DNA from 2 places in the Streptomyces lunalinharesii genome. Region 2 is predicted to be linked to the other one. Evidence: predicted binding sites of a transcription regulator. Region 2 holds the regulator's gene; the other holds the start of a gene.

Region 1 (3,406 bases), on a different contig from region 2:
ACCCGCGGTTGTGGACAACTCCGTCACCCGGTAGGGGTGTTCGAGCCGTCGCCGTCCCGGCCGGTGCTGCTCCCGTGCTTACGGCAGCTCGATGCCCAGGTCCCAGCCCTGGTGCGCGTCGGCGCACCGGCACCCGCGTTCTTCGTTGGAGGGCAGCGCGCCGACGGTGTCGAAGAGGACCTCGCGGAGCCGGCTGATGTTCTCGCCGAAGACCTTCAGGACCTCCTCGTGGGAGACGCCCTCGCCGGTCTCGGTGCCCGCGTCCAGGTCGGTGACCAGCGTCAACGAGGTGTAGCAGAGGCTCAGCTCGCGGGCCAGGACGGCTTCGGGGTGGCCGGTCATGCCGACCACCGACCAGCCCTGCGCGGCGTGCCAGCGCGACTCGGCGCGGGTGGAGAAGCGCGGGCCCTCGATCACCACGAGGGTGCCGCCGTCGATCGGCTCCCAGTCCCGGCCGCTGGCGGCGCCCAGGGCGGCGACGCGGCCGGTGGGGCAGTACGGGTCCGCGAAGGTGAGGTGGACGACGTTGGGCACGCTGCCGTCCGGAAGCGGTTCGCCGTCGAAGTAGGTCTGGACGCGGGACTTGGTGCGGTCCACGAGTTGATCGGGGACCAGCAGCGTGCCCGGGCCGTACTCGGGGCGCAGGCCGCCGACCGCGCTCGGGCCGAGGACCTGCCGCACGCCGAGGGAGCGCAGGGCCCAGAGGTTGGCGCGGTAGTTGATGCGGTGCGGCGCGAGGTGGTGGCCGCGGCCGTGCCGGGGCAGGAACGCGACCGAGCGGCCGGCGATCTCGCCGACGAACAGGGAGTCGCTGGGAGGCCCGTAGGGCGTGTCCACAGTGACCTCGGTCACGTCGTCCAGGAAGGAGTAGAAGCCCGACCCGCCGATAACGCCAATCTCCGCCTCAGCCATGCGGTCACACTATCGGGGCGTGCTGGCGGTCCGCTGGCGGGCTGTCGGATCCGCCGGAGCCCGAGGGGCCGCGCCGCTTGGCTCCGGGCCAACGGGCTCGGTTCGCGGGCCCGGGCCGGAACGCGGACGGGCCCCGCCGTCCCTGGTGGGGGAGGCGGGGCCCGAAAGTCCGGTTGCCGGTGTCGTCGCGCGCCGGGCTGCTGCCGCGGGTCAGGCGGCCGAGCCGGAACTCGCCGGGGTCGACGACTTCGACGCGCCGTCGGAGGACGAGGACGAGGACGACGAGGTGGCGGGCGTCGACGTCGAGGGGGTGGAGCTGCTCGACGACGAGCCGTTCGACGGCGTCGAGGAGTTGCCGGCCGGGCTGCTGCTGGACGACGAGCCGCGGCTGTCGTTGCGGTAGAAGCCGGAGCCCTTGAAGACGATGCCGACCGCCGAGAACACCTTCTTGAGGCGTCCGTTGCAGCTGGGGCACTCGGTGAGCGCGTCGTCGGTGAACTTCTGCACGGCCTCAAGGCCCTCGCCGCACGCGGTGCACTGGTACTGGTAGGTCGGCACTTGACTTCCTCCTGGCACTCTCACTCATTGAGTGCTAACGACGCTCCATCTTGCAGTATTCCCGCGCGCCAGTCCACCGTGAACGTCGCACGGTGACCGACTCCACGCCCGTGCGCGGACCCGCCGGGGCGTTCGCTCAGGCGTGGCTCAGCTCGCGTTCGCGCTCGTCGGTGGGGGTGTCGGCGACCTCCGCCGACCCGGTGACGACCTTGGACGTGTGGGGCATCAGATGGGCCCGCAGGCTCAGCAGGACCACCAGGGCCAGCGCGGTGCCGGCCAGCGGCACCAGGAAGCCGGAGCTCGGGCCGAAGCGGTCCGCCAGCTGGCCGGCGGAGGTGGCCGCGGCCGCCTGGCCGAGGGCGACCGCACCGGTCAGCCAGGTGAACGCCTCGGTCCGGGCGGCGGCCGGGACCAGCGACTCGACGAGGGTGTAGCCGGTGATCAGCGCGGGGGCGATGCACAGGCCGACGACCAGGCCGACGGCGCCCAGCAGCGGCAGCGCGGTCACCGCCCACAGCGGGGTGGTGGCCAGGGCCAGCAGCCCGTAGGCGACGAGCAGGCGGCGGCGGGGGCCGATCTTCCAGGCGATGGCGCCGCAGGCGATGCCGGCGAGCATGTTGCCGCCCGCGAAGACCCCGTAGAGCACGCCGTTGAGGCCGGGCTGGCCGATGCTCTCGGTCAGCGCGGTCAGCGAGACCTGCATGCCGCCGAAGACCGAACCGATGCCGAGGAACGCCACGATCAGGACGCGCACGCCGGGGATGGACAGGGCCGAGACGCGGAGGTGGGCGTCGGACCGGTCCCGGTGGACGGGCGGCTGGGTGCGCCGCTGGGAGGCGAACAGCAGACCGCCGGCCAGCGACAGCACGGCCTCGGCGATCAGGCCGGCGGCCGGGTGGATGCCGGTGCACAGGGCGGTGGCCAGGACCGGGCCGACGACGAAGGTGAACTCGTCGGTCACCGACTCGAAGGCGGCGGCGGTGGGCATCAGCGGGCTGCCACCGAGCTTCGCCGCCCAGCGGGCCCGCACCATCGGGCCGACCTGCGGCGTCGAGGCGCCCGTGGGGACGGCCACGGCGAGCAGTGCCCACAACGGGGCGTGCGCGAGGGCCAGGACGATCAGCGCCGAGACGCCGGCGACGTGGACCAGGACGCCGGGAACGAGCACGGCGCGTTGGCCGAAGCGGTCGGCGAGCTTGCCGCCCTGCGGGGCGAACAGCGCCATCGAGACGCCGGTGGCGGCGGAGACCGCGCCGGCGGTGCCGTAGGAGCCGGTGGTGGACTGGACCAGCAGGACGATGCCGATGGTCAGCATGGCGAACGGCTGCCGGGCCAGGAAGCCGGGCAACAGGAAGGTCCACGCACTGGGCGTGCGCAGCAGTTGTCCGTAACCGGGACGGGGGTCCTTGACCGCGGATGCCACGGCCGGGCCTTTCTGCCGCCTGGTAGCGCTGCCCCGAGAGGTCGTCCCGGTTACGCGCCGAGAGCTGTCCTCTCGCGCAGGACCGAGTGATACCGCATGGTCCGCACCGAAAGGGGTGGCTGCGTGTGGCAGGGGACCGCGGCCGCCGAGCGGTCGCGCCAGCTCTGCGTCAGGCAGAGTTGGTTCGTGATCCGTACAAATTTCCTTCTCGATTGTACAGGCAAAAGGCAAAGAAGCCCTGGGATTAACCAGGGCTTCCCGCAGATTTCCTTGCTATCGGTGGAGAGATAGCGCACATACGGCGCCCGGTCGGGCAAGCGGGGCGGGCCCGCTGCCCGTCGGGTCAACCGACCCCGCGCCGCCGGCCGCGCTCCGCCGCTCCCTCCTGGGGGCGCCGCTGCGCACCGGTCCCCAGCCAGCCGGCCAGCTTGCCGCCCTGGGACACCGCCTGGAGCCGCCGCTCGGCCGCGTCCCGCACCGGGTCGGTGGCGACCACCAGCAGTTCGTCGCCGC
Region 2 (3,406 bases):
GTAGCGGCAGAAATCGGTGAGCGCGGTGGGCATGCCCACATCGTGTCACGCCCGGCGCCGTGCCCCGAACCGGGGCGGCGGCCGCGGGGAACTCCCCGGACCCCGCCCCGACGGGTGTTGCCTACCGCCCGTTGAAGGCGTCCTTCAGCCGGGAGAACAGCCCCTGCTGGCCCGGCTGGAACTGACCCTGCGGGCGCTCCTCACCGCGCAGCTTGGCCAGCCGGCGCAGCAGCTCCTCCTGCTCGGGTTCGAGCTTGCTCGGGGTCTGCACCTCGACGTGGACGATCAGGTCGCCCCGGCCGTTGCCCCGCAGGTGGGTCACGCCGCGGCCGTGCAGCGGGATCGACTGGCCGGACTGGGTGCCGGGCCGGACGTCGATCTCCTCGACGCCGTCCAGCGTCTCCAGCGGGCACTTGGTGCCCAGCGCCGCCGCGGTCATCGGAATGGTGACCGTGCAGTGCAGGTCGTCCCCGCGCCGCTGGAACACCGAGTGGGGCAGTTCGTGGATCTCGACGTACAGGTCGCCGGCGGGTCCGCCACCGGGGCCCACCTCGCCCTCGCCGGCCAACTGGATGCGGGTGCCGTTGTCGACACCGGCGGGGATCTTGACGGTGAGGGTGCGGCGGGAGCGGACCCGGCCGTCGCCCGCGCACTCGGGGCACGGCGTCGGGACGACGGTGCCGAAGCCCTGGCACTGCGGGCAGGGCCGGGAGGTCATGACCTGGCCCAGGAAGGACCGGGTGACCTGCGAGACCTCGCCGCGGCCGCGGCACATGTCACAGGTCTGCGCCGAGGTGCCGGGCGCCGCGCCCTCGCCGCTGCACGTGGTGCAGACGACGGCGGTGTCGACCTGGATGTCCTTGGTGGTGCCGAACGCGGCCTCGCCGAGCTCGATGTCGAGGCGGATCATCGCGTCCTGGCCGCGGCGGGTCCGCGAGCGCGGGCCGCGCTGCGAGGCCGTGCCGAAGAACGCGTCCATGATGTCGGAGAAGTTCCCGAAGCCCGCACCGAAACCGCCCGCGCCACCGCCGGCCTGCGAGAGGGGGTCGCCGCCGAGGTCGTAGACCTGCTTCTTCTGCGGATCCGACAGGACCTCGTAGGCGGCGTTGATCTCCTTGAACCGCTCTTGGGTCTTGGGGTCCGGGTTCACGTCCGGGTGCAGCTCGCGCGCCAGCCGCCGGAATGCCTTCTTGATCTGGTCCTGCGAGGCGTCCCGGCCGACGCCGAGGACCGAGTAGTAATCCGTGGCCACTTACGACTCCGCGAGGATCTGTCCGACGTAACGTGCCACTGCGCGTACCGCTCCCATCGTTCCGGGGTAGTCCATGCGGGTCGGTCCGACCACGCCCAATTTGGCGACGGCCTCGTCGCCCGAACCGTATCCGACGGTGACGACCGAGGTGGACGTCAGACCCTCGTGAGCATTCTCATGCCCGATGCGTACGGTCATGCCCGAGTCCTTGGCCTCCCCGAGCAGCTTGAGCATCACCACGTGCTCCTCAAGGGCTTCCAGCACCGGCCGGATGGTCAAGGGGAAATCATGCCCGAAGCGCGTCAGATTGGCGGTGCCGCCGATCATCAGCCGCTCTTCGGTCTCCTCCACCAGAGTCTCCAGCAGTACCGACAGTACTGTCGAGACGGTCGCCCGGTCGTCCTGTTCGAAGGATTCCGGGAGATCCTGCACCAGCTGCGGGACGTCCGCGAAGCGGCGGCCGACGATCCGGCTGTTGAGCCGGGCGCGCAGGTCCGCCAGGGACGTCTCGCCGAACGGCGTCTGGCAGTCGATGAGCCGCTGCTCGACGCGTCCGGTGTCGGTGATCAGCACCAGCATCAGCCGGGCCGGGGCCAGTGCCAGCAGTTCGACGTGGCGGACGGTGGACCGCGTCAGGGACGGGTACTGCACCACCGCGACCTGCCGGGTCAGCTGCGCCAGCAGGCGCACCGTGCGTCCCACCACGTCGTCCAGGTCGACGGCGCCGTCCAGGAAATTCTGGATAGCCCGCCGCTCGGGGACGGACAGCGGCTTGACGCCGGCCAGCTTGTCGACGAAGAGGCGGTAGCCCTTGTCGGTCGGGATCCGCCCGGCGCTGGTGTGCGGCTGGGCGATGAACCCCTCGTCCTCCAGGGCGGCCATGTCGTTGCGGACGGTGGCCGGGGAGACACCGAGTTGGTGCCGCTCGGTCAACGCCTTGGAGCCGACCGGCTCCTCCGTCCCGACGTAGTCCTGGACGATGGCGCGCAGCACTTCGAGTCTGCGTTCACTGAGCATTTCGCCACCTCCAGTCGGCCGTCCGCCGGTCGTCACTTCTCCTGGCACTCACGTGGGCCGAGTGCCAGACCCGGAAGCCAGTGTACGGCCGGGTAGCGCGGGTGCGGCAAGGGCGGGCGCAGTGGGGACTTACCCAGCGCCGCGGAATCCGACCCACGGGCCGCGCCCGGGAGGGCCCCGACCGCCCCCGAACGCGCCCTGGTCCCGGCCCCGGCGCGTCGCCCGGCCGACGCGCCGGTGCGCCGTCGCGGGAGCGCGCCACCGGGACGCCTGCCCCGAGTCCCGGCCAACGCTATCGCGGGGGCGCTAGCGTCTCGGTATGCGCACCACGTGGGAAGAAGCGGGCTGGGAGCGGCTGGGGGACGGCGTCGCCCGGCGACGGATGCCCGGCTGGGACGAGACGATCGGCGTGATCGCCGGCTCGGAGGGCGTGCTGATCGTCGACACCGGGCCGACCCTCGGGGCCGGTGCGGAACTGCGCCGCACGGTCCGGGCGGTGCTGGGCCGCGATGTGACGCATGTCGCGCTCACGCACCCGCACTTCGACCACGTCCTGGGCACCGCGGCGTTCGCGGGCGTGGAGGTGTTCGGCGCGACCGGGGTCGACGCGCTGCTGCGGCACGGCAAGGACGCGCTGCGCGAGGACGCGGTACGGCACGGGGTGGACCCGGACGCCGCGGCGGAGGCCGCGGACCTGCTGGTCGTCCCGCACCACCACGTGCACGGGCAGCTGACCCTCGGCCTCGGCGACCGGGAGGTGCTGCTGGCCAACGTCGGCCCCGGGCACACCGCGCACGACCTGGCCGTCCTGGTGCCCGGACGGGCCGGTGAACGGGAGGTCGTCTTCTGCGGCGACCTGGTCGAGGAGTCCGGTGCACCGCAGGCGGGCCCCGACGCGCTGCCGCGGCGGTGGCCCGCCGCACTGGACCGCCTGTTGGCGCTGGGCGGCGAGGACGCGGTGTACGTGCCGGGCCACGGCGCGGTGGTCGACGCCGCCTTCGTGCGGGCCCAGCGCGACGCCCTGGCCGCCCGTTTCGGCGCCGACTCGCCGTGCGGCGGCGCCGGTTGACCCGCCGGCGGGCGCCCCGTCCGCACGGCCCGCACCCCCCGACGCGCGCCCCGTGAGCCCGTGGGCCC

Evidence for each region. The regulator HrcA, encoded in region 2, represses chaperone genes, less so after heat shock. The targets are predictions, from matches to a motif close to TTNGCACTCNGNNNNNCNGAGTGCNAA.
Region 1: a site for HrcA is predicted at 1,482-1,508, ahead of ABD385_RS32465 (FmdB family zinc ribbon protein). Genes of this name have one in related genera too.

Annotation. Positions count from the first base shown of each region.
Region 1 is NZ_BAAARK010000032.1:36,514-39,919, forward strand. Features, by position in the region: gene ABD385_RS32460 (S-methyl-5'-thioadenosine phosphorylase) at 79-912, opposite strand; gene ABD385_RS32465 (FmdB family zinc ribbon protein) at 1,123-1,470, opposite strand; gene ABD385_RS32470 (MFS transporter) at 1,607-2,893, opposite strand; gene ABD385_RS32475 (potassium/proton antiporter) at 3,237-3,406, opposite strand, start outside.
Region 2 is NZ_BAAARK010000008.1:17,306-20,711, forward strand. Features, by position in the region: gene ABD385_RS14925 (nitronate monooxygenase) at 1-33, opposite strand, end outside; gene dnaJ (molecular chaperone DnaJ) at 122-1,252, opposite strand; gene hrcA (heat-inducible transcriptional repressor HrcA) at 1,253-2,269, opposite strand; gene ABD385_RS14940 (MBL fold metallo-hydrolase) at 2,589-3,338, shown strand.